Regions from separate parts of the Mesorhizobium sp. KR9-304 genome, predicted to be linked through region 1. Evidence: predicted binding sites of a transcription regulator. Region 1 holds the regulator's gene; each other region holds the start of a gene.

The links. Region 1 encodes LexA, which represses DNA repair genes until DNA is damaged. Its sites were predicted from a motif close to TGTTCNNNNTGTGTTCNG; they were not measured.
Region 2: the regulator LexA is predicted to act here: its motif matches at 3,891-3,908, upstream of ABLE71_RS01035 (PA0069 family radical SAM protein).
Region 3: the regulator LexA is predicted to act here: its motif matches at 5,461-5,478, upstream of ABLE71_RS15645 (UvrD-helicase domain-containing protein).

Annotation. Positions count from the first base shown of each region.
Region 1 covers NZ_JBDZDN010000002.1:92,502-102,536, forward strand. Annotated here, with positions in the region: gene ABLE71_RS12685 (fatty acid desaturase) at 1-619, opposite strand, end outside; gene tpiA (triose-phosphate isomerase) at 813-1,577, opposite strand; gene ABLE71_RS12695 (SurA N-terminal domain-containing protein) at 1,731-3,620, shown strand; gene trpD (anthranilate phosphoribosyltransferase) at 3,639-4,649, shown strand; gene trpC (indole-3-glycerol phosphate synthase TrpC) at 4,655-5,467, shown strand; gene moaC (cyclic pyranopterin monophosphate synthase MoaC) at 5,471-5,986, shown strand; gene glp (gephyrin-like molybdotransferase Glp) at 5,983-7,191, shown strand; gene lexA (transcriptional repressor LexA) at 7,310-8,026, shown strand; gene ABLE71_RS12725 (ComEC/Rec2 family competence protein) at 8,020-10,035, opposite strand, start outside.
Region 2 covers NZ_JBDZDN010000001.1:202,361-212,395, forward strand. Annotated here, with positions in the region: gene ABLE71_RS00995 (S49 family peptidase) at 1-62, shown strand, start outside; gene ABLE71_RS01000 (hypothetical protein) at 176-361, shown strand; gene ABLE71_RS01005 (4-(cytidine 5'-diphospho)-2-C-methyl-D-erythritol kinase) at 406-1,308, shown strand; gene moaB (molybdenum cofactor biosynthesis protein B) at 1,305-1,853, shown strand; gene ABLE71_RS01015 (cytochrome c) at 1,862-2,260, opposite strand; gene ABLE71_RS01020 (transglutaminase family protein) at 2,392-3,207, opposite strand; partial or broken gene ABLE71_RS01025 (DUF1488 domain-containing protein) at 3,221-3,319, opposite strand; gene ABLE71_RS01030 (glycosyltransferase) at 3,320-3,832, opposite strand; gene ABLE71_RS01035 (PA0069 family radical SAM protein) at 3,983-5,137, shown strand; gene ABLE71_RS01040 (ribonuclease HII) at 5,288-6,013, shown strand; gene ABLE71_RS01045 (F0F1 ATP synthase subunit B) at 6,050-6,541, opposite strand; gene ABLE71_RS01050 (F0F1 ATP synthase subunit B) at 6,546-7,160, opposite strand; gene ABLE71_RS01055 (F0F1 ATP synthase subunit C) at 7,222-7,446, opposite strand; gene ABLE71_RS01060 (F0F1 ATP synthase subunit A) at 7,517-8,278, opposite strand; gene ABLE71_RS01065 (AtpZ/AtpI family protein) at 8,343-8,738, opposite strand; gene ABLE71_RS01070 (cell wall hydrolase) at 8,979-10,035, opposite strand, start outside.
Region 3 covers NZ_JBDZDN010000002.1:679,500-689,534, forward strand. Annotated here, with positions in the region: gene ABLE71_RS15615 (cytochrome P450) at 248-1,615, shown strand; gene ABLE71_RS15620 (hypothetical protein) at 1,796-1,993, shown strand; gene ABLE71_RS15625 (dienelactone hydrolase family protein) at 2,110-2,997, opposite strand; gene ABLE71_RS15630 (L,D-transpeptidase) at 3,641-4,312, shown strand; gene ABLE71_RS15635 (OmpA family protein) at 4,323-4,877, shown strand; gene ABLE71_RS15640 (hypothetical protein) at 4,981-5,361, shown strand; gene ABLE71_RS15645 (UvrD-helicase domain-containing protein) at 5,519-8,239, shown strand; gene ABLE71_RS15650 (tlde1 domain-containing protein) at 8,552-9,922, shown strand; gene ABLE71_RS15655 (hypothetical protein) at 9,951-10,035, opposite strand, start outside.

The DNA.
Region 1 (10,035 bases):
GCAGCCAGATCAGCAGAATCGCCGGCACGGCGATGCCGAGATTGGTCGCGATGGTAGAGACCCAGGGCTGCAGGCCGGCGCGCATGAGGCCGAGCGGCAAACGGTACTGGCAAAGGAAGACCCAGGCGGGACCGATGCCGAACATCACCACCGGATGACGGTAGAGCCAATACTGCGCACGGCCCCGCCACGGCAGCGCGCGATACTCGCGGACGGTCAGCGTATGGATATCGCCTACGCCGCGTTCGTCGAGATTGCCGGCGGACGCGTGATGGATGGCATGGGTGCGGCGCCAGTAGTCGTATGGCGTAAACGTCAGGATGCCGAGCGTGCGGCCGGTCCAGTCATTGGCGGCGCGCCGAGAGAAGAGCGCGCCGTGCCCGCAATCGTGCTGCAAGGCAAAAAGACGGACCAGAAACCCGGCCGCCGGGACCGTCAGCAAAAGCCCCCACCAATAGCCGTTGACGACGGCAAGGGAAGACACCGCCCAGAGCAGCGCGAACGGGAGCACGGTCGCGACGATCTCAAGCGTACTGCGGGCCGTGTTGGGGCGACGATATCGGCCGAGAATCTTGGTCCACGAGCGAGGGTCTTTATCGAGGCCTGTCTCCGGCGTCATCTCCGGGGCCAGCGTGGCGGCCAAGCCAGCCGCGGCAGAACTGTTCACAAAATCTCCCAACCGTCCATATCGCGTCACCACGCGAGGACAAAACGCTGTATGGCAGATCGACGGTCCTTTTGACACAACAAATAGCAGCGGCGGCGTTGAGACGCAGTCGTCGTGTGATGGACCGTCGACCGCGAAGCCCCGTTCAGATCGACTGGTATGCTTCCGCGATGCCGAGGAAATCGGCGGACTTGAGGCTGGCGCCACCGACCAGCGCGCCGTCAACATTGTTCACCGCCAGCAGTTCCACGGCGTTGGTGGGCTTCACGGAGCCGCCGTAGAGGATGCGGATCCCGGCCGATTCCGCGCTCAGCAGTTCCTTCAGTTCGGCGCGGATATGCGCGTGCGCCGCGGCGACGTCGGCCGTCGTCGGCGTGAGGCCGGTGCCGATCGCCCAGACCGGCTCATACGCGATCACGGTGTTGTGTCCGGTCGCGGTGGCCGGCACCGAGCCGGCGATCTGACGGGAAAGAATGTCGAGCGTCGCGCCCAGCTCGCGTTCTGCCCTGGTCTCGCCGATGCAGATGATGGCGACGATGCCGGCGCGCCAGGCGGCTTCGGCCTTGGCCCGCACGATGGCGTCCGTCTCGCCATGGTCGGTGCGGCGTTCGGAATGGCCAACGATGACATGCGATGCGCCAGCTTCCTTCAACATCTCGGCGGAGATGTCGCCGGTATGCGCACCGCTCTCCTTGGCGTGGCAGTCCTGGCCGCCGACCTTGACCGGCGTGGTCTTCAGCACTTCGACGGCGCGCGTGAGCAAGGTGGCGGGCGGGCAGATCAGCGCGTCCGTCTCGGCATCGAGCCCGGACATGAAGCCATGGCCGATGGCGCGCAGCTCGTTGAGCGAGGCGCCCGTGCCGTTCATCTTCCAGTTGCCGGCGACCAGAGGGCGAATTCCTGGGGTCATGGACGAAGCTCCTCTGCAGATCGTGGCGGCCGCCGGACGCTTTCCCTACCAAAATCAGGACACAAAGCAATCGACAGTATCGCGGAAGGGCGCTATTGCGCTTCGTTGCGACTGAACGCGCGTCCGCACGGATGCGCCAAACCGGGACTATTCATGCTTTCTGCGCTCAGAAACGCCGCCGGAACCTGGGTGGCCAAACTGCTTCTCGTGCTGCTCGTGGTGAGCTTCGCGGTCTGGGGCATCTCCGGCTCGCTGGTGACCGGATTCGGCGGCAATTCGGTCGTGGCCGCCGGCGGCACCACCGTGTCGCCGATTGAATACCGTCTCGCCTACGACCGCCAGATCGCGGTGATGTCGCAGCAGTTCGGCGCGCGGCTCACGCGCGAGCAGGCGAAGGCGCTGGGCATCGAGGACCAGGTGCTGGCGCAGCTCGTCGCCGGCGCGGTGCTCGACGAGCAGGCGAGCGAGCTCGGGCTCGGCCTGTCGCAGGACAAGCTGGCGCAACTCACCATGGACGATCCGGCTTTCAAAGGAGCGAACGGGCAGTTCGACCGCCAGCAGTTCGAATATGTGCTGCGCCAGATCGGCATGCGGCCCGAGGACTATCTGCAGAACCGCGGCCAGGTGGCGATCCGCCAGCAGATCGTCGAGGCTGTCTCGGACGGTCTGAAAGCGCCGGACACCTTCCTGCGCGCGGTGGCGCTCTACCGTGGCGAGGATCGCACGGCGGAATACATCGCACTGCCAAAGTCGCTGGTCGAGCCGGTGGAGGAGCCGACGGACGCCGTGTTGTCCACATATTTCGAGGAGAACAAGCAGAGCTACGCGGCGCCTGAATACCGCAAGATCGCTTATGTCGAGCTGGTTCCAGAAAACATCACCGACGAATCCGCGATCAGCGACGCGCAGGTGAAGGAGGACTACGACAGGAACATCGCCCGTTTTACGACGCCGGAGACACGCACGATCGAGCAGCTCGTGTTCCCCACCAAAGACGCGGCCCAGACGGCGCTCGATTCGATCAGTGCCGGCGCGACCTTCGATTCGATCGTGACGGCGCAGGGCAAGACCGCGGCCGACACCCTGCTCGGCACCTTCGCCAAGGACAAGGTTCCGGACCCGGCGGTCGCCGAGACGGCCTTCGCGCTGCAGGCGAACGAGGTCAGCCCGATCGTCGACGGGGCCTTCGGTCCGGTGCTGGTGCGCGTCACGGCGATCACGCCGGAAGTGGTGAAGTCGCTAGCCGAGGCGACGCCGGAAATCCGCAAGGATCTCGCGATCGCCGAAGCGAACCGCATCCTGCTCGACGTTCACGACAACTACGAGGACAGTCGCGCGGCGGGTGATTCCCTGCGCGAGGCGGCAGCCAAGCTCGGCCTCGACGTGGTGACCGTCGAGGCGATCGACCGCGCCGCCCAGCGTCCGGACGGCTCGGTCGCCAACGATCTGCCGCAGTCAAAGGAACTGCTGGATGCCGCTTTCGCGACCGAGGCAAACATAGAGAACCCGCCGGTTAACATCGGCAGCACGGGCTATGTCTTCTACGAAATCGAAGGCATCACCCCTGCCCGCGACCGCACGCTGGACGAGGTAAAGGCCAAGGTGGTCGCCGACTGGAAGCAAGCCGAGACGGAGAAGCGCGTGGGGATCAAAGCGGCCGACATCGAGAAGCGCCTGAAGGACGGGGCGCAGATCGACGCGCTGGCGGCTGAATTCGGCCTCGAGAAGCAGATCAAGCGCGGCCTGAAGCGCGAATCCGACGATGCCGACTTCGGCCGCGCCGGCGTCACGGCGATTTTCGGCGTGGCCGAAGGCGGCTCGGGTCTCGTGCCGGCGCCGACCGGCGACGCGCAGATCGTGTTCAAGGTGACGGAAGTGTTCGAGCCCGCGGGCGCGGACGCCAACTCCATCCCGGAGGACGCGCAAAAATCCTTCGCCTCGGGCATGGCCGACGACCTGCTCGACCAGCTCGTCGCCAAGCTACAGGGCGAATATAGCGTGACGGTCAACCGAGCGGCGATCGAACAGGCGCTGGCCTTCTAGGGAAGCACGGGTCGGGGGATGGCGACACTCAAGGAACACATCGCGAAGGTTGCGGGCGGCAAGGCGCTCTCCTTCGAGGAGGCTCGCGAAGCGTTCGAGATCATCATGTCCGGTGAGGCGACGCCGGGCCAGATCGGCGGCTTCCTGATGGCGCTGCGCGTGCGCGGCGAGACCGTCGACGAGATTTCCGGCGCGGTGGCGACGATGCGCGACAAGATGCTGCGCGTCGAGGCGCCCGAGGGCGCGATCGACATCGTCGGCACCGGCGGCGACGGTTCGCACAGCGTCAACATATCGACGGCCTCCGCCTTTGTCATCGCGGGCGCCGGCGTGCCGGTCGCCAAGCACGGCAACCGCGGGCTCTCCTCGCAGACCGGCGCGGCCGACGTGCTCGGCGCGCTCGGCGTCAAGATCGACCTCTCTCCCGAAGCCATCGGCTTCTGCGTCGTGGAGGCGGGCGTCGGCTTCATGTTCGCGCCGGCGCACCATCCGGCGATGCGCCATGTCGGACCGACGCGCGCCGAACTTGGGACGCGCACCATCTTCAACCTGCTCGGGCCGCTGTCCAATCCGGCCAGCGTGAAGCGGCAGATGGTCGGCGTCTTCGCGCCGGAGTGGATCAGGCCGGTGGCCGAGGCACTGAAGACGCTAGGCGCCGAGCGCGCCTGGGTGGCGCATGGCGACGGCTATGACGAAATCACCGCGACCGGCGAGACGCAGGTGGTCGAGCTTGCCGACGGCAAGTTGCGCAGCTTCACGCTGACGCCGGAGGAGGTCGGGCTGAAGCGCCACCGCAAGGAGGATCTGCGCGGCGGCGACGCTGCCTTCAATGCGGCCGCACTCAGGCTCCTGCTCAACGGCGCCCCCGGCGCCTACCGCGACACGGTGCTGATGAACGTCGGCGCCGGGCTGGTGGTGGCCGGCAAGGCGGCGACAATCCAGGAAGGCGTCGCGCAGGCCGCCCAGGCGATCGACAGCGGCAAGGCGGCGAAAGTCCTCGACCGGCTCGTCGCCGTATCGAACGGGTGACGAGCGTGGCCGACATCCTGCAGAAGATCGAGGCCTACAAGCGCGAGGAGATCGCCGCGGCCAAGTCGCGCGTTCCGCTGGCGGAAATCAAGGCGAAAGCACGTGACACCGAAAGCCCGCGTGGTTTCCTCGCTGCACTTGAGGCGAAGCGCAAGGCCGGTGATTTCGCGCTCATCGCCGAGATCAAAAAGGCAAGCCCGTCGAAGGGGCTGATCCGCGCGGATTTCGATCCGCCGGCGCTGGCGCACGCCTATGAGAAGGGCGGCGCGGCGTGCCTCTCCGTGCTGACCGACAAGCCGTCCTTCCAGGGCGCGCCTGAATTCCTGACCGCGGCGCGGGCCGCGACGAAGCTGCCGGCGCTGCGCAAGGATTTCATGTTCGAGCCCTACCAGGTGTTTGAAGCCCGCGCGTGGGGCGCCGACGCCATCCTGATCATCATGGCGAGCGTCGATGACGACGCCGCTAAGGCGCTGGAAGAGACAGCGCTGGAACTCGGTATGGACGCACTTGTCGAAGTCCACGACGAGGCCGAGACCGAACGCGCGCTGAAGCTTTCGTCAAAACTGATCGGCATCAACAACCGCAACCTCAGGACTTTCGAGACAAGTCTCGAAACCTCGGAGCGGCTGGCCAGGCTGGTGCCTGATAACCGGCTGCTGGTCGGCGAGAGCGGCATCTTCACCCATGACGACTGCCTGAGGCTCGATCGCGCCGGCATCGGCGTCTTCCTCGTCGGCGAGAGCCTGATGCGGCATGCCGACGTGACCGCCGTGACGCGGGCGCTGCTGGAGCGCGCGCCGACCGCCATGCGGGCCTGACCGATGGCGAAGAAAGCGGCCGGCCTCACTCATCTCCGCGCGGACGGCAAGGCCGACATGGTCGATGTCGGCGCCAAGGCCGAAACGACGCGCACAGCGGTCGCCGAAGGCACGATCACGATGCGGACGGAAACGCTGAAGACGATCCTCGAAGGCAATGCGAAAAAGGGCGACGTGCTGGGCGCGGCGCGCATCGCCGGCATCATGGCCGCCAAGCGGACGCATGAGCTGATTCCGCTCTGCCACCCGCTGCTGCTGACCAAGGTAGCGGTCGACATCGAGCCCGACGAGGCGCTGCCCGGCCTGCGCGTCACCGCGCTGGCGCGCGTGACCGGAAAGACCGGCGTCGAGATGGAGGCGCTGACGGCCGCCTCCGTCGCCTGCCTCACCATCTACGATATGGCCAAGGCGATCGACCGCGCCATGGTGATCTCCGGCATCAGGCTGGTCGAAAAGACCGGCGGCAAGTCGGGCGACTACAGGGCCGATTCCCGGTCCGGACTTCGGGCAAAAAAATGACCGGACTGCTGCTGGTCGACGAGGCGATTGCGCGCCTGCTCGCCGGCGCCGGACCGCTTGCGGCAGAGACCGTGCCGCTGGCCGAGGCCGCAGGCAGGGTGCTGGCGCAACCCGTCGCGGCGCTCAGGACCCAGCCGCCCTTCCCCGCCTCGGCAATGGACGGCTATGCGGTGCGCGCGGAGGACGTGGCGCAGGTTGCCGCAAGGCTGACCGTCATCGGCATGGCGGCGGCGGGAAAGCTGTTTCCCGGCAGGGTGAGCAAGGGCGAAGCGGTGCGCATCTTCACCGGCGCGCCGGTGCCCGAGGGCGCCGATACCATCGCCATCCAGGAGAATGTCAGAAAGCTCGGCGGCGACGCGATAGAGGTCTTCGAGACTGTCGCGGCCAACAGGCACATCCGCGCGGTCGGTCTCGACTTCGCGGAGGGGCAGAAGCTGCTGGAAACAGGCCGCGTGCTCGACGCGGCCGCCCTGTCGCTCGCGGCGGCGGCGAACCACCCTGCCGTGTCCGTGGTGAAAAAACCGCTGGTCGCGATCATCGCCACCGGCGACGAGCTGCTGGCGCCCGGCAGCAAGCCGGGACCGGACCAGATCATCGCGTCGAACGCCTACGGCGTGGCGGCGATCGCAAGCGAAGCCGGGGCGCGCGTGCTCGACCTCGGCATCGCGCCGGACAAGGTCGAGGCGATCTCGGCGCTGGTGAGACAAGCGATGGACGCCGGCGCCGACGTGATCGTGACGCTCGGCGGCGCCTCGGTCGGCGACCACGACCTCGTGCAGGAGGCGCTGACCGGCCTCGGCATGGAGCTCGACTTCTGGAAGATCGCCATGCGCCCCGGAAAACCGCTGATGTTCGGGCGGCTAGGAGATACCCGTTGCGTCGGATTGCCGGGTAACCCCGTGGCGAGCCTGGTCTGCTCGCATCTCTTCCTCAAGCCGCTGCTGGCAGAACTCGGCGGACGCACGCACGAGGACCGTATCGTCGAGGCCGTGCTCGGCGCGCCGATGCCCGCCAACGACACGCGCCAGGATTATGTGCGCGCCGCCGTCTCGCGAACAAAAAGCGGATACCTCGCCACACCCTTCGGGGTGCAGGATTCTTCGATGCTGAAGCTTCTCGCCGACGCTGGCGGGCTGGTCGTTCGAGCGCCCCACGCGCCGGCCGCCAAGGCGGGCGATGCCTGCCTCCTGCTGCTGTTACGCTGAACAAATCGTCAACGAATTCATTAAAATTTAAACAGTTGCGGAACACAACTGGAACAGATAGTGTTTGTTCTGGTTTTGTTTGACGTTCGATTCCTGTTTGATTCCGGGGGAAATTCCTATGCTGACACGCAAGCAACATGAACTTCTCCTCTTCATCCACGAGCGGTTGAAGGAGCAGGGCATTCCGCCTTCCTTCGACGAGATGAAGGATGCGCTCGACCTAGCGTCGAAGTCGGGCATCCATAGGCTGATCACCGCGCTCGAGGAGCGCGGCTTCATTCGCCGCCTGCCCAACCGGGCGCGCGCGCTGGAGGTGCTGCGGCTGCCCGATTCGATCGCGCCGGGCCTCAACGGGGCCAGGAAATTCTCGCCGAGCGTCATCCAGGGTGGCCATGGGCGAAATCATGAAGCGCCGCGTGCGCGCTCCGCCAGCAACGACGATGACGCGAGTGCCGCGGTCTCCGTCCCGGTTATGGGCCGTATCGCGGCGGGCGTGCCGATCGACGCGATCCAGCACAAGACCCATGCGATCATGGTGCCGCCGGAGATGCTTTCGTCGGGCGAGCATTACGCGCTGGAGGTGAAGGGCGACTCGATGATCGAGGCCGGCATCTTCGATGGCGATACGGTCATCATCAAGAACGCCTCGACGGCCAACCCCGGCGAGATCGTGGTGGCGCTGGTCGACGAGGAGGAAGCGACGCTGAAGCGTTTTCGCCGCAAGGGCGCGTCGATCGCGCTCGAGGCCGCCAATCCGGCCTACGAGACGCGCATCTTCGGACCCGACCGGGTCAAGGTGCAGGGCAAGCTGGTCGGGCTGATCCGTCGCTACTGAGCATCTTTCGGATCAGCGGATTCGGTCGGTGAAGCAGGATCCGGCCCCAGGGAGGGCGAATCCGGTGCGCCTTTGGTCGGCGTCGCTGGCTTGTCCGGTCGCCGATAGGGCGCGAGGCCCCGCGCCTCGCGTGAGAAACGGCGCTGCTCGTGCCAGGGCCGGAACGGCCGGCTGATTGCATATTCGATCGTGGCGGCGACGCGCGGTGCTTCGCCGATGGCCTCACCTGAAAACGTGATCGCGGCGCTGCTGTTGAGCGCGAGGTCGCGCTTGGTGACGACCAGAACATCCTTCCAGCGGCAGACGCCCTTCGCCGCCGCATCATCGATGACGATGACGCTCGCAGTGGCGCAGACGTCCATTGCTGCTTCGGCGTCGAGCGCATGAGCGACGATCGCTCCGGAGGGATGACGGGCCAGGCAAAGCGCATCGGCGCAGACGAAGCCGTCGGTGGTTGGCCGTTGCAATAGGCTGGCGCTTTCCGGGCAGTTGACGGGATCATCACACAAGGCGAAATCCTCCCTCACCGTCTCGGGCTTCGCCCGAGCCACCTCTCGCCCACTTTGTGGGGGCGAGGAACCCAGTTTCTGAGAAGTCGCGACGCCGGCTATTGGCGGCTCCTCTCCCCCGGGCAGGGGGAGAGGTGGCGAGGTCCGAAGGACCGAGACGGTGAGGGGGTGCTGCTGTTCAGCTGCCAATTTGCCATCAGCAGTTTCGCTCGGCTTGGCCGCCGCCACCCGCTCCTGTTTCCCTTCCGGCCGCACGACCTCGCTCGCACGCAAGGCGCGTTTCCAGTTGTCGATGGTGAATTCGTTGGGCCTCGAGCGATTGACGGCGATGCGTCCGTGGCCAAGGCCAAGCCCGACCAGGCGACCGTCCTCGGCGATGAAAAGATCAGGCCGAGGCTGGTCGAAAAGCAGCAGTAGACCCGCGAGCGCCACCGGCACTGCCGCGATGCGCAGCCAGGTCGAGCAGATCGTGGCAATTAATAGGGCGATCGTAAGGATAGCCACCGAGGCCGGTGGGACGAGGCCGACCATGTCGGTGGGCGAGCGCTCGGAAAACCAGCGCGCAATTGCGATCGTCGCGCCGAGGCCGAGCCCCATCACGTCGAAGAACGGACCGTCGAGCCCGAACGGCATGGCGAGCGCGCCGAGCACCGCGAAGGGCATCACCACCGCCGAGACGATCGGCATGGCCGCGAGGTTGGTGAAGAGGCCGAGCGAAGGCATCTGCTGGAAATGCCAGGCCGCGTAGATGGCGGTTGCCCCGCCCGCCACGATCGAGGTCACGGCAAGCCCGGCGGCCGCAAGCAAGAGGTAGCGGACGGCTCTGCGAGCCAGCGAGCGGTTGGCTTGTGCCTGGCCCGGATGGTCGGCGCGCCAGTCGGACCATGCGGCATAGGCGCCGACGAGTGCCGCTGTCGCCGCGAAGGACATCTGGAAACTCGGTCCGACGACCTCGTGCGGAGAGAGCAAGATGACCACGATCGCCGCAATGGCCAGATTGCGCAGCGTCAGCGCGGCACGGTCGAACAGCACGGCTGTCAGCATGATGGCAAGCATGATGAAGCTGCGCTGGGCGGCGACCTCGGCGCCGGAGATGAACAGGTATCCGGCGAGACCAACGATGGCGAGCGCCGCGGCATATTTCTTCACCGACCGGCGAGACGAGAAATCCGGAAACAGCGCGAAGCCGGCGCGCAGCAGCCCCATGATCGTGCCGGCGACCAGCGCCATATGCAGCCCCGAGATCGAGATGACGTGGTAGATGCCGCTGCGCCGCAGTGCATCTTTGACGTCCTCCGGGATGCCGGCGCGGACACCGACGACCAGCGCCGCCGCGATTTCGCCTTCGGGTCCGCCGATCCGCCCGCTGATGCGCCGGGCGACATCATGGCGGAACCGCTCGACCGCCGCCTGGAACGCCGCTAGCGGCGGCATCGTTCCGGACGCTTCCGTGAGTTCCGGCCCGCGCAGGAAAAACCCGCTGGCGCCGATGCCGTCGAA
Region 2 (10,035 bases), on a different contig from region 1:
CGGCGAACGGGCTGCTCGATGCCGCGGAGGACCGCGCCTTGTGGGGCCGTTTCGGACTTTGAATGGCCTTCTTTGCATGAACTGTCTTTGAATTTGGCGGCGGGCCCGTTATTATGTCCGCTTGCCCGACCCGGCTGGAGCACAAGCACCGGCCTTCGAGGGAAGGAGTGAACGCATGCCCCAGATCATCTTTTTCGCGCTGGTCGGCGTTGCCGCCTATGTCGGCTACCGCTCCTTCGTGAAGGAGGCCGAGCGCGTGACCGCCAAGGTCCGCCGCGCCGAAAAACAGGCCGCCAACGGCACGATGGGCACGCTGGTCAAGGACCCGAAGACCGGCGAATACCGCTTGGCGAAGGACTGATCCTGAGCCTTTCCGAGCCGATTCCCCGGGCAATAGCCGAAGCAATGCACGAGGCGGCGCCTCTCATCGCGCCCCGCGCGCAGTTTGCGCCGGCGAAGATCAATCTGGCGCTCCATGTCACCGGACGGCGTCCTGACGGCTACCATCTGATCGAGAGCCTGGCCGTGTTCACGCGCTTCGGCGACCGCATCACAATAGAGCCGGCCGATCGGGACGAGTTCAACGTTTCCGGCCGATATGCCGCCGACGTTCCCGGCGACGAAAGCAACCTGATCCTGAAAGCGCGCGATCGCCTGCGCGCCCTTTGCGGGCAGGCCAGGGCTGCGCCGGTCGCGATCGGGCTGGAGAAGAACCTGCCGGTCGCCGCGGGCATCGGCGGCGGATCGAGCGATTGCGCGGCGGTATTGCGGGGGCTTGCCGACCTCTGGGGCGTCGATCCGGGCGACGCGGCGCTTGTCCGCATCGGCAGCGCGCTCGGCGCGGACTTGCCCATGTGCCTGGCGGCGAAACCCCTGGTCGCGCGCGGAACCGGCGACGAATTGTCATTCGTTGCGGATTTCCCGGCGCTCGGGCTGGTGCTGGTCAATCCGGGCGTCGGCGTCGCCACCGCGGCCGTCTTTTCGGCGCTCGAGCGCCGGGACAACGCGAGCCTGCCGCCGCTGCCCCGGCATTTCGACTTCCATTCCGTCCGCAACTGGCTGGACGAGACCCGCAACGATCTCGAGGATGCCGCGCAGACTATCGAACCATCGATCGGCGCGGCGAAAGCGGCGCTGGTAAAGGCCGGCGCCGGCTTTGCCCGCATGTCGGGTTCGGGCGCGACCTGCTTCGGGCTGTTCGAAACCGGCAATGTGGCCAAGCGCGCCGCCGCCGCCATCCGCAGCCGCCATCCCGACTGGTTCGTCGCCGCGACGCGCAGCATGCCGTCGGAGCCCGGCATGTCATGAACAGGATCGACGAGAGCCGAGGCTTCATTCCACTGGGCATCGCGGTGCTCACCGTGTCCGACACGCGCGGCATTGCCGAGGACAGATCCGGCCAGGCGCTGGCCGACCGCATAGAAGAGGCCGGCCATAGGCTGGTCGACCGCACTATCGTCACCGACGACGTGGAACTCATCCGCGACAAGGTGCTTTCCTGGTCGCGCGACGACAGGATCGACGTGGTGATCACCACCGGCGGCACGGGTTTCACCGGCCGCGACGTGACGCCGGACGCGCTGGAGCCGATCTTCGAGAAGCGCATGGACGGCTTTTCAGCCGTCTTCCACCGCATCTCCTACGACAAGATCGGGGTGTCGACGATCCAGTCCAGAGCCACAGGCGGCGTCATCAACGCCACCTTCGTCTTCGTGCTGCCAGGCTCGCCCGGCGCGTGCAAGGACGCCTGGGACGGCATCCTCAAGGCGCAGCTCGACTATCGCCACATGCCCTGCAATTTCGTTGAGATCATGCCGCGGCTGGATGAGCATCTGAAGCGGGGCAGCGGCTGAGGGCGCCCTTACCGCTGCAGCGACTCGATATAGCCCGTCAAATTGTGAATCCGCTCGGTTGTCACGACCTCGCCCCCGCTCGGCCCATAGAGCTTCGCGTCTTCTTCCAGGAACTGGCGGCCCCATACCGGCATCTCGCGGTCACCATGGCTCGACACGTCGAAACGGCCATCGATGACCGCAAAGACGTATTGGTAGGGGAAGCGGCCACCGTTGCGCTGCGCCAGACCGGTGAGGTCGGGCGGGCGTTTCATCAGCGCGTCGGTCAGCGGCCCGCTACCCTCGGCGTCCACGCCGTGGCAAACGGCGCATGAATTGAGGTATTCCGCGGCGCCGTAGCTCATTTCCTGCGCGGCCGCCGCGCCCCAGGCCACGCCTGCAAAGGTTGCCACCGCGAAGAATTTCATGTCGTCCACCGTTTTGCCTGCGTTGCACGGAGCTTACATCCGTAGCGGACGTTCATCTTGATTTCAGTCAATCGCTCTGCGCTCGCGGGCCATCGCGCCCCGCCGCGTGCAATGGGCGCCGCAACGCCCTTTCATTGCGGTATGTTCGTCACCTCGTAGGTCCAGACCCGGAACGTCTTCAAGACATGCGGGCCGAACGAGTTGACGAGCGGGATGTCGGTCGCGTCGCGCCCCCGCGCCACCACGATCCTGCCGATCCGCGGAATGTTGTTGCGCGGATCGAACGTATGCCATTCGCCCTCGAGGAAGACCTCGATCCAGGCGCTGAAATCCATCGGATCCACGACGGGGACGCCAATGTCGCCGAGATGGCCGTTGACGTAGCGGGCCGGAATGTTGAGGCACCGGCAGAAGGTGAGCGCGAGATGCGCGAAGTCCCTGCATACGCCGACGCGCTCGTGGAACGTTTCGTAGGCGGTGCGGGTCGACCGGGCCTGTTGGTAGTCGAAACGGATATGGCCGTGGACGAAATCGCAAATCGATTGCACCCTGGACCAGCCCGGCTTGAGGCTGCCGAACAGGTCCCATGCTACCTGGCTCAGCCGGTCGGTTTCGCAGTAGCGGCTGCCCATCAGATAGACGAGGGTGTCGTCCGGCAAGTCCGGCACCGGGACTTCCCTGGCGCCAGGCAACACAATGTCTGGCTTGCCGTCGTCCTCGATTGTGGCGTCGCCCCAGATCGTCAGATCGCCGGCCGGCGCGACAAGCCGCCGGCACCGATTGCCGAAGAGGTCGCGATAGGTCGACGTCGGCACCTCGGGCGTGGTGAAAATCGTCTCCGGAACCCGGATATCCGCGGCGCGATCCTCATGCACCGACAGCAGACAAACCAAAGCGGTCGGCTGCTGGCAGGTCAGCGTGATCTCGTAGCCATAGCGGATGAGCATTGGGCGGCCTCTGCCGGAAGTCGGCAGCAGTCAGGGTATAGGAGTCGCGGCGGCGTTGGGAATAGGCTATTCGCGCGATATCCTGGATCGAGCCGCGCGAGGCGAAACGCGCCTAAGCCTTTCCCCTGGGGGCGACGACGATCTCGGCTTCGAGTTTCCTCGTCGCAAGACCGCGCGCGATGGCTTCGGCGCTTCCCGCGGCGCGGGAAAGCGCGGTCGCCTGGCGCTTGGTGATGACCAGCCCATCGGCGAGCGCGGTCGGCCGCGAGAAGGCGCGTGACAGGAACGGCGCCCGGCTGGCGCGCGCCCGGGAAAACCGCGCCGGCATCGACATCCTGACGATATGGGCGAGCACCGGCTCGATCCAGCCGTCGACAAGCCGAGCGCCGGGTTCCAGAAGCAGCAGCCACTCGCCCTTTGCCTGCCGGATGCCGACGGCAACGCCACCGGTCGCGATGTAGTGACAGCCGGCATGCTCGGCCACGCGGTGCGTCTGGTCGGTCGAGCCGAGGTCGCAGACGATGACGTCGCGCACCACGCCCTCCACCGCCCCGCCGATCAGCGAAGCCAGCGTCCGGGTCAGGCCCTCCTCGTCGTTCCTGGTCTCTATCAGAACCGTCAACATCGTTAGCCGCATAGCGGAAAGCCCGGCGCCACGCCAGTTCCGCCTGCCGGAACCAAAAAGTTCTTGCTTTGTTCTCATTGGAGAAATAGGAATAGTTTCATGAGAACCGCGATTCGCACCCCCGACGAAAAGCCCTGGGAAAGGGCAAAGATGGAACAGATCGTGCGCGCCGACATTGCAGCTTTCGGAAGCGGGAGAGCCGAGATGGCCAACGCGATGATCGAGCAAAGCGGCATCAGGGTGCGCCCTGAGCGCAACCGCGGCCGATCGGCGGGCATCAATCCCAGCGGCCGATTCGAACCGGTAACCCGCCACGTCTTCGACGACGGCTGGGAGACGCTCGAGGATCTGCCGCCTTTCAAGACCGAGGTGCAGGTGGAGAAGCCGCGCACGATCGTCACGCGCAACGAATCGCCGGACATCTCCTTCGACCGCTCGATCAATCCCTATCGCGGCTGCGAGCATGGCTGCGTCTACTGCTTCGCCCGGCCCACGCACAGCTATATGGGCTTGTCGCCGGGGCTCGACTTCGAATCGAAGCTGTTCGCCAAGCCGGATGCGGCCAAGCTGCTCGACAAGGAACTGTCGAAGGAGGGCTACCAGCCGCGCACGATAGCGATCGGCACCAACACCGACCCCTACCAGCCGATCGAGAAGCAGTGGCGCATCATGCGCGAGATCCTCGAGGTGCTCGAGGCGCGCAACCATCCGGTCGGCATCGTCACCAAGTCGGCGCTGGTGACGCGCGACATCGACATCCTTTCGCGCATGGCCGAGCGCGGCCTCGCCAAGGTGGCGCTGTCGGTGACGACGCTCGACCGCATGCTGGCGTGCACTATGGAACCACGCGCGTCGACGCCGACGAAGCGGCTGGAGGCGATCAGGCAGCTCAGCGACGCCGGAATCCCGGCCTCGGTGATGGTGGCCCCGATCGTGCCCGGCCTGACCGACCAGGAGATCGAGAGGATTCTCGACGCCGCCCGCGCGGCCGGGGCGCAGGACGCCGGCTATGTGCTGCTCAGGCTGCCGCTCGAAGTCAGCCCGATCTTCAAGGACTGGCTCCTGCGCCACTATCCCGATCGCTACCGGCACGTGATGTCGCTGATCCGCTCGATGCGCGACGGCAAGGACTACGATTCGGAATGGGGCAAGCGCATGCGCGGCACCGGCCCCTATGCCTGGCAGATCGGACGCCGCTTCGAGATCGCGGCGCGCCGGCTCGGCTTCAATGCCAAGCGGACGTCGCTCAGGACCGATCTGTTCGTCCATGCCGAGAAGAAGAACGAGCAGCTGATGCTGCTTTGACCCGAACATTGCCCGCTCGCGGTTGATCCGAGCCGGCGAACGAATCCGTCCAGCCCGCCCCCGGCTGCCGACGGAGCCTCCCGGACCGCCGCCCCAGCGGCCCGGGAAGGCCTTGCGGAGAATCGGAACCGATGCGAGCATTGCCGCAACATGGCTCGCGCGCGCTCCGATTCTCCGCCCCTCTTCGATCTGGACCAGAAACCCGACTTCACGTTTGAGAGGAAGGCGATCCGGGACGGGCTTTGGCCGGTTGCGGGTCTCGACGAGGCAGGCCGAGGGCCGCTCGCCGGACCAGTGGTCGCGGCCGCCGTCGTGCTCAATCCGAAACGCATCCCCAAGGGCCTCGACGATTCCAAGCGGCTGACGGCGCTGCAGCGCGAGGCGCTTTTCGAGACAATCCTGAAGACCGCGCTCGGCGTCGGCGTATCCTCGGTTTGCGCCGAGGGCATCGACCGCAGCAACATCCTCAAGGCGAGCCTGGAGGCTATGCGCCGCGCGCTGACGGCTCTGCCGATCACGCCGCTGATGGCGCTGGCCGACGGGCGCGACGTGCCGCCGGGGCTGCCCTGCGAATGCAAGGCGCTGATCAAGGGGGACCAGCGCTCGCAGTCAATCGCGGCCGCCTCGATCGTCGCCAAGGTGATGCGCGACCGCATGATGCAGGGCTGCGGCAGGGCCGACCAGCGCTACGGGCTGGAGATCCACATGGGCTACGCGACCGAGCGGCACCGCGCGGCGATCGAGATCCACGGACCCGCCTCACGTCTCCACCGCATGTCGTTTTCGCCCTTCCGCCTCGTGGAGGTGGAAGAAGAGGTCGTCGAGTTTGATTTGCTGGAACTCGTTCTTCCGGCCGAAAACGAAAAAGCCGCCTGACCGGCGGCTTCCGCTGTCGCATGCTCGCGATGAAACTCAGTTCAGCTTCGACTTCAGCTCCTGCAACGAGGACTTGAACAGTTCCTCGCCCGCCTTGATCTCGGGATTTTCGGCAAAAAGCTTGCGGGCAGCCTCGATGGCGATGTCGACGGCGCTCGACCGCACCTCGTTGACCGCTTCGCGCTCGGCCTGGGCGATCTTCTGCTCGGCGATCGCGGTGCGGCGCGTAACATATTCCTCGGTCTTCTTGTGCGCCTCGCCAAGCAGCATTTCGGCTTCGCGCTTGGCCGCCGTCACGATGTCGGCGGCTTCCTTCTCGGCCTGCTTGCGCTTCTGCTGGAATTCGGCGAGCAACGCCTGCGCCTCTTCGCGCAGGCGACGCGCCTCGTCGAGGTCGGAACGGATCTTCGTGGCGCGGGCATCGATCGCCTTGGCGATCATGCCGGGCACCTTCATATAGACCACGACGCCGAGGAAGATGAACAGCGCAACGGCCGCCCAGAATGTTGCCAGTGACGTTGCATCCATGGCGCTAGCTCCTGACCGACTTCACGGCCGAGGCGACGTCCGCCTTGCCGGCCTTTCCGCCCAAAGCGGAAACGATGGCGGCGGCGGTTTCCTCAGCGATCGAGCCGACGTCCTGCATGGCTGCGTCTTTGATTTTGGCGACGCGTTCTTCCGCCTCGGCCATCTTCTGGTCGAGGCTGGCCGAGATCGACTTGCGGGCCGCCTCGGCTTCCTCCTTGGCGCCGTCGCGGGCCTTCTGGCCTATGGCGTTGGCGTTGCCCCGGGCCTCGGCCAGTTCCTGCTCGTAGGCGGCAACGGCCGCGTCGGCCTCGCCCTTCAGCCTGGTCGCCTGCTCGATATCCTGGGCGATGCGGTTCTCGCGCATTTCCAGGATGCCGGCGAGCCGGGGCATGATCACCCTCTTCAGGAACAGATAGAACAGTCCGAAGGTGATCGCGATCCAGAGAATCTGCGACGGGAAGGTGGAGGCATCGAAGGGCGGGAAACCCGCCTCCCCGTGCCCGCCCTCGGCCGGTACTTCCGTGCCGGCGGCATGACCGGCATCGGCCGGCGCCTCGGCGCCATGCCCGTCTTCCACGGCGGGAGCGGTTTCTTGCCCGTAGGCATCCGTCACGAACATCTCACGTCCTCGAACCGGAGCCGGCCGCGCAAGCGGCACGGCTCAAAGCGGGAGAGCAATATCAGCCGAACAGCGCGAGCAGCGCGATGAGCAGCGAGAAGATGCCCAGAGCTTCGGTCACGGCGAAGCCGAAGATCAGGCGGCCGAACTGGCCGTCAGCCGCCGACGGGTTGCGCAGCGCGCCCGCCAGGTAGTTTCCGAAGATCGAGCCCAGGCCAATACCGGCTCCGCCCATGCCCAGGCACGCAATGCCAGCGCCGATGTACCGTGCTGCTTCAGCTTCCATTTTTCTACTCCTTGGTGGATTTGGGAAGTTTCCGTTGAACCGGCGCCATGCCGGCGTTTCTCTTGTTTCCTCAGTGACCCGGATGGATCGCGTCGTTGAGATACATGCAGGTCAGTACCGCGAAGACATATGCCTGCAGGAAGGCGACCAGGAATTCGAGACCGGTCAACGCCACCGCCATTGCAAGCGGCAGCACCGCGCCGGCGATGCCGACCGTGCCTAACGCGGAAAGCGACACGACGAAGCCCGCGAACACCTTCAGCGTGATGTGGCCGGCCAGCATGTTGGCGAACAGGCGCACCGACAGGCTGATCGGACGCGACAGGAACGAGATCACCTCGATCGCCACCACCAGCGGCAGCAGAATGCCGGGCACGCCGCTCGGGACAAAGAGATGGAAGAAGTGCAGGCCGTGCTTGTAGAGGCCGTAGACGACCACGGTCAGGATCACCAGCATCGCAAGGAAGAAGGTGACGATGATGTGGCTGGTGACGGTGAAGAAATAGGGGAACATGCCGAGCAGGTTGGCGACCAGCACGAACATGAACAGCGAAAACACCAGCGGAAAGAACTGCATACCCTGCTTGCCGGCGGCGTCGCGCAGCATGTTGGCGACGAATTCGTAGGACATCTCGGCGACCGACTGCAGCCGCGACGGGATCAGCGCGCGGCTCGACGTGGCGACATAGAGGAAGGCGCCGGCGACGAGCACGGTAACGACCATGAACAGCGAGGAGTTGGTGAAAGACAGGTCGAGCCCGCCGACGTGGAAGTCGACGATCTTGTTGATGTGGAACTGGTGGATCGGATCGACCTTGTCCGGTGTAGCCACTTGTCATCCCCTGAGGCCGCCTGCCGGCCCCGTTTTGCTTCGCGTCCCGGCAAAGCCGGAACATTTAATCCTTGCGCCTCGGCCCCTGGTTTGACCCGTGGCCGAATTCGGCGACCTTGCCGACCGAGCGCAACACGTTCAACACGCCCGCGACGAAGCCGAGCAGCAGGAAAACAATCAAGCCCCAGGGCGATGTCCCTGCCAGCCTGTCTATCCCCCAACCGAGCCCTGCGCCGACCGCCACTCCGGCGATGAACTCGCTGGACAGCTTCATTGCCTGGCCGTAGCCGGTGGCGCCGCCGGCGCCTTCCTTCCTCTCCTGCCTGTCCGGCTGTCTCGTGGCAAGGGATGCTTCGAGATTTCGACGGCGGCGTTCGAGGTCGTCGTCGCGGTGGTCTCTGCCGCCCTGCCCGCCCGGCCCGGATCTTCCGGTTTCGCCTGGCCCGTTTGAACCGGCCATCGCAACCTCCATGCCCCGGCCAGCGGGCTCAATTCCCGTCCGCTCCAAGTCGCGCGCAACATAGTTAGGGGGCCTTGCTCCGTCAAGCCGGGCAAAGGCTCCCGCAGTCGACAATTTTTTACAATAAAATCAGATAGTTACCGAAGTGCGACATAGTGCGCGGCTGTTTGGCGGAGGGTATTCCCGCGAATCCCCGCGCGAGGCAGGTTCGGAGAAGCTGCCCGCCGCTGCCCGAAAGCTTCAGCTCCAGCCGCCGCCATAGGTGCGGTAGAAGATGTGGAGGCCGATCTTCTTCATCTTCTGCATCGAGCGCGCCCAGCGCGGGCTGACATATTGCGCGTAGTAGTGCGTGGACGACGCGACCTCCGGCAGGAATATCTTTCCGGCCGTCACCGCCATGGCGATGTCCTGGGCGGTCTTGTAGATCGACGGGCTGGTGATGCGGTCCTTCTTGCCGTCGCAGGCGAAGGAGAACTGGCACCGGTTCTTCTGGTTCTCGTTCTGATAGACGACGCCGCAGATCGTACCAGGATAGGTCGGGTTGCGAACGCGGTTGAGCACGACCTGCGCCACCGCGGCCTGGCCGCGCAGGCTCTCGCCGCGCGCCTCGAAGTAGATGGCGTTGGCAAGGCACTTCTGTTCCTTCGCCGAGAAGACGCTCGCCGGCAGCGGCTTGCTCATCCAGCCGTGATCGCCCTTGGAGACCGGCGGGATGAAACGGCCCGTATCGTTGGGGTCCTTCATCAGGCTCTCGAAAGGCGAGGCCTGGGCGTAGTCGGGCTTGGCCGGCGCATAGGCGGTGGCGAGGATGTCGGCCTTGTCGCTGGTGACCAGGCCCGCCAGGACGGCGGGAACGCCGGGATCGCGCTTCTTGTCCTGCTTCATGTAGAAGGCGTTGGCAATCTGGACTTCCTTGCCGCGGATGTCGGGCATGGCGAAGGCCATCCGGACCTCGTCTTTCCTGGGGCCGACGAGCAGGCTGGTGCGCTTGAAGATCGATCCGGCGTCGAAAGTCCTCGGCGGCGAAACGGGCGCTATCTGGACGATGCGGCCCTTCTTGCCGGAGCGGGCGATGCGGTCCTCGTCGGGAATGGGATTGGCCGACTTGGCGCGCAGCGACACCTTGCCGATGCCCGGTGAAGAAATGCCAGATCCCGATATCGATGCGGTCGCGACGTCACCATCTGCAAAGGGCATCTCGGCGGCATGGACGGAGCCGGCCGCGGACTTCTCTACGAAGGCATTCCAGCGCGCGCTCTCGCCCTCGATGCCCGACACCAGGCTGGCCATGTCCTGA
Region 3 (10,035 bases), 590 kb from region 1:
CGAGACACAGCTTTCGTCTGGATTGAGGAATTAAGCGCTCCCGAATATTAGAGAGTCAACAAATAGATGCGCCCGCCAACGCGCTTCCGCCTGCATTGTCACCATTCTGCAACATTTTTGGGCACGCAAGGCAGGGGGATGGATTTTGGCGCCACTCCAGCGACTGGACTCCTGCGCGACGAAGCGTCTAATTCGCAAATCCCGTCTCCGGCGGGTCTCCAAACCCATCGCCGGGGTGAAATCGCGGATGAAAGCCCATGACATCGACAAATGGCGCTCGTTGCCGCTCCTTGCGCGCATCGCCCGCGACCCGATCTCGGCGACCCGTGCCCTGCATCGCGAGCATGGCCCGTTCGTACGGGTCGAATTGCCCTTCCGGATGAAGGGCGGTGCCTCGCACGTCAGTCTGATCGCCGACGCCGACCTCTACAAGACCGTGATGAGCGACAGCGATCTGTGGCAGAACGTGCAGATCACCTGGGGCGGCTTGCCAAACCACGCGTCGAGCCGCCTGTCGATGGGCATGACGCGGCTCAGGGGCGAGCGCCACGAGCACTACCGCAAGATGTTCATCGCGCCGCTGAAGCGGCCAGTCGTCGCGGCGATGAGCCCGGAGATGGCGCGCGTCGCCGCCGGGGAGATGGCGGCGTGGCCGCGCAACCGGCCGGTCGACCTGCAGCACGCCGTCACGGTGATGACCACCAAGCTCGCCGTCGCGCTGCTCTTCGGCAGCGATTTCGACCGCGCCTTGCCGATCACCGACCTCATCACCCGCCAGTTCAAGGCGTTTCGCGTCCTGCCCGGGCGGCAATATCTGCGCTGGGTCTGGAACGCCGACCGGCAGGAAAAGGTGATCATGGAATGGGCCAACGAGAAGCGCGGCAACCACAATGCGCGCGATCTCCTGTCCGTCCTCGTCAACAACCCCGATCTCGATGGATCGCCGCCCTCGCCGGCGATCATCTGCGGCATCATCTGCTTCCTCTACGCCGCCGCCTACGACACCTGCCTCAACGGCATCACCTGGACGCTGCTGCTGCTCACCCAGCATCCCGAAATCATGGAGGCGCTAACCGCCGAGATCGACGGGGCGCTCCAGGGCGAGTTGCCGACCATGGACCGCATCGGCCAGCTCCTGCTGCTCGACCGCGTCATCCGTGAAGGGATGCGGCTCATCCCCCCGGTGCCGCTGCAGATGCGCAAGGCCGTCCGTCCAACCGCGCTTGGCGACCAGGTGGTGCGGTATAGCGAACGCGTTCTGATCAGCGGCCATCTCATAGGCCGCGACCCGGAACTCTATCCCGAGCCCGACCGCTTCGTGCCGGAACGCTGGCGCTCGATAAAGCCGTCGCCTTTCCAGTATCCCGTGTTCGGCGCCGGCGGCCACATGTGCCCGGGCGTGGTCTTCGGCTTGCAGATGGTGAAGATCGCGCTTTCGACGATCCTGTCGGCCGGCCGGGTCGAACTCGCGCGCGACATGCCGGTCGGCTATCGCACCGCGGTCACCATGCAGCCGGTCGGCAGGGTAGAGGTTGTCCTGCGCGGCCACGGCGAAAGGCCGCGCAACCCGCGCGCCTCCGGAGGCCTCGCCAAGCTGGTCGCCCTGCCCGCCTGATTTGCCGGTGCATCGCTATGGCCGCGGTGCAACACTCGGGCGCCGAATTAACCTTTACGATCGGTAAACGTGCAAAAGCGGGCGCACCGCCATTGATCCGCGCCGTCGACTCGGCGGAAATCTGCCGCTGCAGGGGCATTGCCTGGACGGATACTCAGGGCACGATGCGGCGTGGGACGAATGAAACAGGATATCGGGGCAGTTGCGCACCGGCTCGCCGAGGACCACCGCCTCAGCGACTATGATTTCTGGCGGGCGCTTAAGAATCTGGACAACGAGATCTACCGCATGTCCGGCGACCACCAGCCGATCCCGATGGAGATGATCCGCTGGCGCGCCATTATCAAGCAGGCCCGGTCGAGACGGGGCTTCCATTAGAGTATCGGACCGAAAAGTGCGCAGCGGTTTTCGGACAAATCCGATGCTGAAACAAAGAGATAGAGCGGCGAAGCGTTTCCGTTCGCCTCTCTAGGCCCGAGCCGCGGCGCGGCCGGCTAACCCAGCTTGTCCTTGAAGAAGGCGATCGTCCGGCCCCAGGCGAGGTCGGCCGCCTCCTTGTCGTAGCGCGCCGCCGAGCTGTCGTTGTTGAAGGCGTGCTGAGCGCCGTCGTATACATAAATGGTGAAGTCCTTGCCGGCCGCTTCCAGAGCCGCCTTGTAGGCTTCGATGCCGGCATTGATGCGCTCGTCTTGCCCGGCATAGTGGAGCAGCAGCGCCGCCTGGATGCCGGGAACCTTCGCCGCATCGGCCTGCCTGCCATAGTAGGCGACGCCCGCCGCGAGGTCCGGCGACGCCGCCGCGAGATCGTTGACGGCGCCGCCGCCCCAGCAGAAGCCCATCGCGCCGACCTTGCCGGTGCCAAGTTTGTCGGCCTTCAGGAAATTCACCGTGGCGACGCCGTTGGCGACCGTCTGCGCGGGATCGAGCTGGCCGATCATCTCGCGCGCCTTGTCCTCGTCGGCCGGCGTGCCGCCGAGCGGCGACAGGTAGTCCGGCGCCAGCGCGACGAAACCTTCGAGCGCCACGCGCCGCGCGACATCCCTGATATGCGCGTTGAGGCCGCGATTCTCGTGGATGACGATGACCGTAGCCAGCTTGCCGCTCGTATCGGCGGGCCGCACCAGATAGCCCATCATGTCGCCGGTTGAGCCCGGCCCCGAGCCTGGCCAGGTGATATCCTCGCCTTTCAGCCTCGCATCGTCGGCCGGCACGATCTCGGCGGCGGCCGGATTGGCGGCGAGCAGCGGCGCGATGGCCGCCGCCGCGGCGCCCGAGCCGGCGAGCCTTGTCAGCTTCTCCATGAAGCCGCGCCGGTCGAGCGTCAGATGCGTGTATTCGTCATAGGCGTCGATCATTGCCTGGGTGATCGCAGGTGCCGTCATTTTCGCTCTTCCTAGTTTCCTCACCGCAAGGAAGTAGCCCGAATGCTGGCCGGGTCCATTCACGCTTGGGTGAGTTTTTTTCGCGATCGAAGCGCAGGTCAGGAACGCATGCGCCCATCCAGCGGGCGCGGCGCAGGACAGCGGGAGGACGGGATTTGCCGCAATCAGCTAGCGTCTCAGTTTGAGCTTTGAGGCTGATTCATGGCGAGTCGCACGGTCGGTCCCTATATGTAGTTACTGGAAAAGCACAGGAGTGGTCATGCCCCCCAAACAGACAACCGCCGAAGCCATGGCTCACACTGTAGGTGTCGATCCGAACGCGTTCCGCGATGCTTTGCGCAGCGTGAAGTATCCACGGAAGCGCACAACCGATTGGGAAGTGAAAATCGGTAGCCCCGCATATTCAGGAATGCGCACGGTTCTGGCGGGTCTCCTGCGGCGGAAGGCCGCCTGATACCGGCCTGGGCCTAAACGAGAAGCGCACCGCCAGTCGACAATGCCGCCTGCGTCACGTGCGCGAAATCAGACTGACCCACGACCCCGAAATCCGGTAAGTTGCCGGAAAAAAGTCCTTATTGTATGCTGTGTCACAGAAACTGGCTTATCGTCGGCCGGATGGCCGATCTTGCCGTGGAGGGGTCCCATGGAACTGAACCGTCGTGAGCTGATGCTTGGCGCACTGGCCGGCGCGGCCACGGGCGCCGGGCTCGTGCCTGCCGAAGCTGCCAAGGCCACATCGAAGTCCTCCTGGTATGCCGGGACCGCCGTCGACAACGGCGTCACCTTCAAGCTCACCAACTTCGCCGTGATCGACCAGAAGTGGCACAAGCAGATGGTGAAGTATAAGTCGAGCGAGCCGGCAGGCACGGTCGTCGTCGATACGCAGCACCATTTTCTCTACATGATTATCGAGAACCAGACCGCCATACGATATGGCGTCGGCGTCGGCCGCGACGGGTTCCAGTGGTTCGGCCGCGCCAATATCGACCGCAAGTCGCTGTGGCCGAAATGGACGCCGCCGCCCGAGATGCTGCTGCGCCAGCCCGACCTGCCGGCCTCCGTAGCGGGCGGTGCGCCGACCAATCCGCTGGGACCTCGGGCGATGTATCTCCATGGCGATGGCGGAGACACCGGTTATCGCCTGCACGGCACGCTTGAGCCCGGCAGCATCGGCAAGGACGTGTCGTCCGGCTGCATCCGCATGTTCCCGGAGCATGTGATCGACCTCTACCAGCGCTGCCCGATCGGCACCGCCGTCCAGGTTCTGCCGCACATCGCCGACCGCATGCCCCAGCTCGACGCCCAGAACGGATGAGCCAGACGCGATGAAGATTGCACTGAAGATCGCGCGGGCCGGCGTATTCGCCGGCCTTTTGGCGTTTGCCGCTTCCTGTTCCACTCCGGGCGGGCTGACGCCCGGCCCGAGCGACACGCTGCCGCCTCAGTCCGGCGGCGCCACCGACGATCCCGCTGCCGGTTTCGAGAACGTGAAACCCGGTTCGGAGGAGGATTTCATCCTTTCCGCCGGCCGCCGCATCTACTTCACCGAGGGCTCCGCGGCGCTCGACGAGACGGCCAAGGCGACGGTGAACAACCAGATCGCCTTCCTGCAGAAATATCCAAAGTGGTTCGCCAAGCTGCAGGGTTTCGCCGACGATCCGGGCGGCAACGCCAAGATGACGCAGCTCTCGCAGCAGCGCGCCGACGCGGTGATGAACTACATGATCGCAGGCGGCATCGCGCCCGGCCGCCTCTGGGCCAAGGGCTACGGCAAGGAACGCGTCGTGCGCGAATGCACCGAGCGGGCCTGCAAGGTCCAGAACCGTCGCGTCATCACCAATTTGCGCAACACGCGCGACGAGCCCGACGACGGCATGTAGCCGTCGCCGCCAAGGCAAATGAAGTCAAACGCGCCCTTGCGGGCGCGTTTTCCATGTTGGGATGCTCGACTGAAGTTCCATTGAATAGGCATGGGCTGCGCGAATGTTCGTTATTTGGACGGGCCAAGGACTGTTGATTGCGCTCGCGGCGATTTTCGGAACCATCGTGGGTTATACGACCTACGATCTCTCCTCGCGATTTGTGTTCAGTCTCCCAGAGCAATTCTCCTATTTCTTTGTTTGTCTCGGCGCAGCGATCGGCTGCTATCTCGTTGCCCTGTATCTTGAGCAGAAGAGCCGGGGACGGGTCGTCATAGACAAGAAAACGGGACGCGAGTTTACGCTGCGGCGAAGCCACAAGCTCTTCTACATTTCGGCCCGACGCTGGTCCTATATGCTACTTGCTGCTTCGGCTCTGGCGTTGATCTACGGACTAATTTCTTTGTTCGCTGGCGACCAGGGGATGACCAACCCGCTTCCATGAAACGGATGAGGCTACCGAACAGGTCGGTGACCAAGTAGGACGTGGCGGCAAGCGTCAATTCGGTCACATTTACCCGCTGAAACCGGTGGATAACGCCAGCGGAACAAAACGGCGACGCCGCTGGTCTTTCCAGCCCGAATCACTACATTCGGAACAAATGGTGGACTTTCCCGACGACATGCCTTTTTTCGACGAGGAGCCGGCCCCTCGCGCGGGCGCACCGCGCCCGGGCGAAGCGCCGCGGGCCGGCGGCTCCGGTATCGCCGCGCGCGCCATGGCTGCGCGGCAGGGGCACAACCAGCCGGCCGACTACCTGAAGGGCCTCAACCCCGAGCAGCGCCTCGCCGTCGAGACGACCGAAGGTCCCGTGCTCGTGCTTGCCGGCGCCGGCACCGGCAAGACGCGCGTCTTGACCACCCGCATCGCCCACATCCTCAGCCTCGGACTCGCCTACCCCTCGCAGATCCTCGCCGTCACCTTCACCAACAAGGCCGCGCGAGAAATGAAGCTCAGGATTGGGGCGCTGATCGGCGAAGGCAATGCCGAGGGCATTCCCTGGCTCGGCACCTTCCATTCGATCGGCGTCAAGCTGCTCCGCCGCCATGCCGAACTCGCCGGGCTGAGGAGCGACTTCACCATCCTCGACACCGACGACGTCGTTCGCCTGCTCAAGCAGTTGATCCAGGCCGAGAACCTCGACGACAAGCGCTGGCCGGCGCGCCAGTTCGCCATGATGATCGACGGCTGGAAGAACAAGGGGCTCGGCCCGGCGGACATCCCGGAAGGCGACGCGCGAAGCTTCGGCAACGGCAAGGGCCGTGAGCTCTACAAGGCCTACCAGGAGCGGCTGAAGACGCTGAACGCCTGCGACTTCGGCGACCTTTTGTGCCATCCGATCCGCATCTTCCGCGAAAACCCTGATGTGCTGAAAGACTATCACCGCCGCTTCAGATACATCCTCGTCGACGAATACCAGGACACCAACACCGCGCAATATCTGTGGCTGAGGCTGCTTTCGCAAAGGCCGCAATCGAAGGCTGGGCCAAGTGGTCTCCCTTCGGCCGAAGGCCGCAAGCCCGACCGGGCGTCGGCCGGCCAGGCCGCCCCCGCGGAGGGCCAGCCGCCGCAGGCGGCGATACGGCCCGTGAGCGAAAACAAAGAGCAGCAAATAAATATTTGCTGCGTCGGCGACGACGACCAGTCGATCTATGGCTGGCGCGGGGCGGAGGTCGACAACATCCTGCGCTTCGACAAGGATTTTCCGGGCGCCACCATCATCCGCCTGGAGCGCAACTACCGCTCGACCGCCCATATCCTCGGCGCAGCCTCGCATCTCATCGCACACAATGAGGGGCGCTTCGGCAAGACGCTGTTCACCGAACGCAACGACCCCGAGGACGCCAAGGTCAACGTACACTCCGCCTGGGATTCGGATGAGGAGGCGCGTGCCGTCGGCGAGGAGATCGAGCAGGCGCAACGGCGCGGCCACAACCTCAACGACATGGCGATCCTGGTGCGCGCGTCTTTCCAGACGCGCTCCTTCGAGGACCGCTTCATCGAGATCGGGCTGAACTACCGCGTCATCGGCGGCCCGCGCTTCTACGAACGTCTTGAGATCCGCGATGCGCTGGCCTTCTTCCGCGTCGTCGCGCAAGGGGCCGACGACCTCGCCTTCGAGCGCATCGTCAATGTGCCCAAGCGCGGCCTCGGCGAAGCCACCATCCGCCAGATCCACGATACGGCGCGCGCGCTGGGCATTCCGATGCTGGCCGCCGCCGCGCAGCTTGCCGAAAGCGACGAGCTGAAGCCCAAGCCGCGCGCGGCACTGCGCGAAGTCGCCGCCAATTTTGCCCGCTGGCAGGCAGCGCTGGAAACCACGCCGCACACCGAGCTTGCCGAGACCATTCTCGAGGAGAGCGGCTACACCGACATGTGGAAAAACGACCGCTCGGCGGAGGCACCGGGCCGGCTCGAGAACCTGAAGGAGCTCATCCGCTCCATGGAGGAATACGAGTCGCTGCGCTCCTTCCTCGAGCATGTCGCGCTGGTCATGGACTCCGAGCAGAACGCCGAGCTCGACGCCGTCAACATCATGACGCTGCACTCGGCCAAGGGGCTGGAGTTTGAGACCGTCTTCCTGCCCGGCTGGGAGGAAGGCCTCTTCCCGCATCAGCGCTCGCTCGACGAAGGCGGCCGCTCCGGGTTGGAGGAAGAGCGCCGGCTCGCCTATGTCGGGCTGACCCGCGCGAAAAAGCACCTGCACATCTGGTTCGTCTCCAACCGCCGCATCCATGGCCTCTGGCAATCGACGATCCCGTCGCGCTTCCTCGACGAATTGCCGGAGGCGCATGTCGAGGTCGCGGAAACAGGCAATTCCTACGGCGGCTACGGCAATCCTTATGGCGGCGGTTCTTTCGCATCCGGGCGCGGCGGCCAGGGGGGCCAGGGCGCGGGCCGCCGCAACCCTTACGGCGCGTCGCGCTTCGACAATGTCGGCGCCGATGCCGACAAGGGCGGCGGCGCCTTCTCCAACACCTATGCGACTCCAGGATGGGCGCGCGCCCAGCAAAACCGCACCGAGGCGACCGACCGCAACTGGGGCACGCGCTCCGGCCATGCCGTCGAGCGCATCGGCTACGGCGAGACCGATTCGGGCTACGGCGCCGGCCGCACCTCGGTCAAGTCGCGCACCATCGAGGGCGAGCTGGTGGCCAAATCCGTCTCCGACACGCCCTCCCCCTTCGCCATCGGCGACCGCGTCTTCCACCAGAAATTCGGCAACGGCAACGTCTCCGCCGTCGAGGGCAACAAGCTCACCATCGATTTCGACAAGGCCGGCCAGAAGAAGGTGCTGGACGGGTTCGTGAGAGCCGCTTGAGCCGCTGCCGATCCGGCGGTTTTCCGAAGCTGAACCGGCCTTTCCCAAGCTCGCCTTGATTCCGTCTCATTATCTCCCCGATTGGCTGGAATTGCTCCGAGCCAGGCTTCTCTCGCGATTTTCGTCGCGAAAAATGCATTTGGACGGCCATCAGGCCGGCATATCGGGGACAGGGAAAAGGTTGGTTAACCATCTTTCGCCATCCTTTTGATCGATCGGCAACAGGAACGGGCGCAGCCGCCGGCTGCGTCGGAACGTGTCGCGGCGCGCGGCGAGTGGGAACGTGCGCTGCAGGATTGGTTGAGAGTGCGTATGGCGTTTGTGAGTAAGGGGATCGGGGACAGCGATTCCGGCAGCGGTACAGTCAGTCTTTCGCGCGAGGTTTTCGGCGCCGTCCGCTGGGTCGCGCTTCCCTGCGTGGCGGTATTTTTCGCGTCCTGGTCGGTAGCGGCGCTGGCCAGCCTGCATTCGGCGGCGACCGAGCGCGCCTCCGCCGGCAGCTTCGTCCAGGCCGGCCTGCCGACGCCCTCTCAGGCCCGTGAATCGCCCCGGCCCGGGCAGAGCGCCCACGCGTTGCTTGTCGCGCCGGCGCAAAAATCGGCAAGCCTCGCCACCCTCTCGACGACGCGGCCGAAACCGAAAGCAGCTCCAGCCGTTCAGCCGCCGGCCGACCCGTTCGGCAAGGTAGTCGCCGAAGCAAAACTGTCGCGCGAGAAGCTGGTCGCCGCCTTCGAGCGCGCCGGCATGGCCATTTTGGACACGGAGCGATCGGCCGAGTTCGCTTTCGCCGCGCCCATCGCCGAGCGTTTCTACCAGCCGGCGGTCAGCGCGCTTCCCGCTCCCCAACCGACACAGGCCGCGGCGGACGTCGCCCCGGCCTCGCCCGGCCTCGAAGGTGTCCAGATCGCCTACGCCGCGGTGGAATCGGACTGGAACAATCCGGTCCAGCTGGCGCTGGCCTCGCTTGCCGTCGATCCGTACGCCATGGGCGAGGACGAGCCGGTGACCAGCGAAGACCAGATGCCGGAAGCCGTCGACCTGCCGCCGGCAAAGCCCGATGCCAAGCCGGCCAAGCTCGACGCCAAGCCCGACGTCAGGCCTGCGCGCGAACCGGCGAAAGTGGCGGATGAGCCCGCCGCCCCCGCCCGCAAGCCAGCCAGGACCGAAAGGCGTGAGCCTGAGCAGGCGCTGGCCTATGCGCGGCCCGACAAGCCGGCAGTCGGAGCGTTCAAGAATCTGTTCAACACGCCGAAGGCCGGCAACGGCGTCGCGATCTACGATATTTCGGCCGCCGTGGTCCACATGCCCGACGGCACCAAGCTCGAGGCGCATTCCGGCATCGGCAAGATGGCCGACAATCCGCGCTACGTGCATGTGAAGATGAACGGCCCGACGCCGCCCAACACCTACAGGCTGTCGATGCGCGAAAAGCGTTTCCACGGGGTCGAGGCGGTCCGCATGACCCCCGTCGGCGGCGGCAAGATGCATGGCCGCGACGGCATCCTGGCGCATTCCTACCTGCTGCGCGGCGGCCGCGAGGAATCGCATGGCTGCGTCGCCTTCAAGGACTATCCGCGTTTCCTGAAGGCCTTCAAGCAGGGCAAGGTCAAGCAGATCGTCGTGGTGCCCTCGATGTCCAAAATGCCGAAGGTGCAGATGGTGTCGGCGGGGCGCGGGGCGTAGGGCCGCGCCTTCGGGACCGTTTCCCGCCCTATTGCCGCATCTCCTTCAGCTTGACCGCTGCCGCCGCCGCGAGGTCGGCGTAGCGCGATTCCAGCGCGCGGGCCTTGTCCACC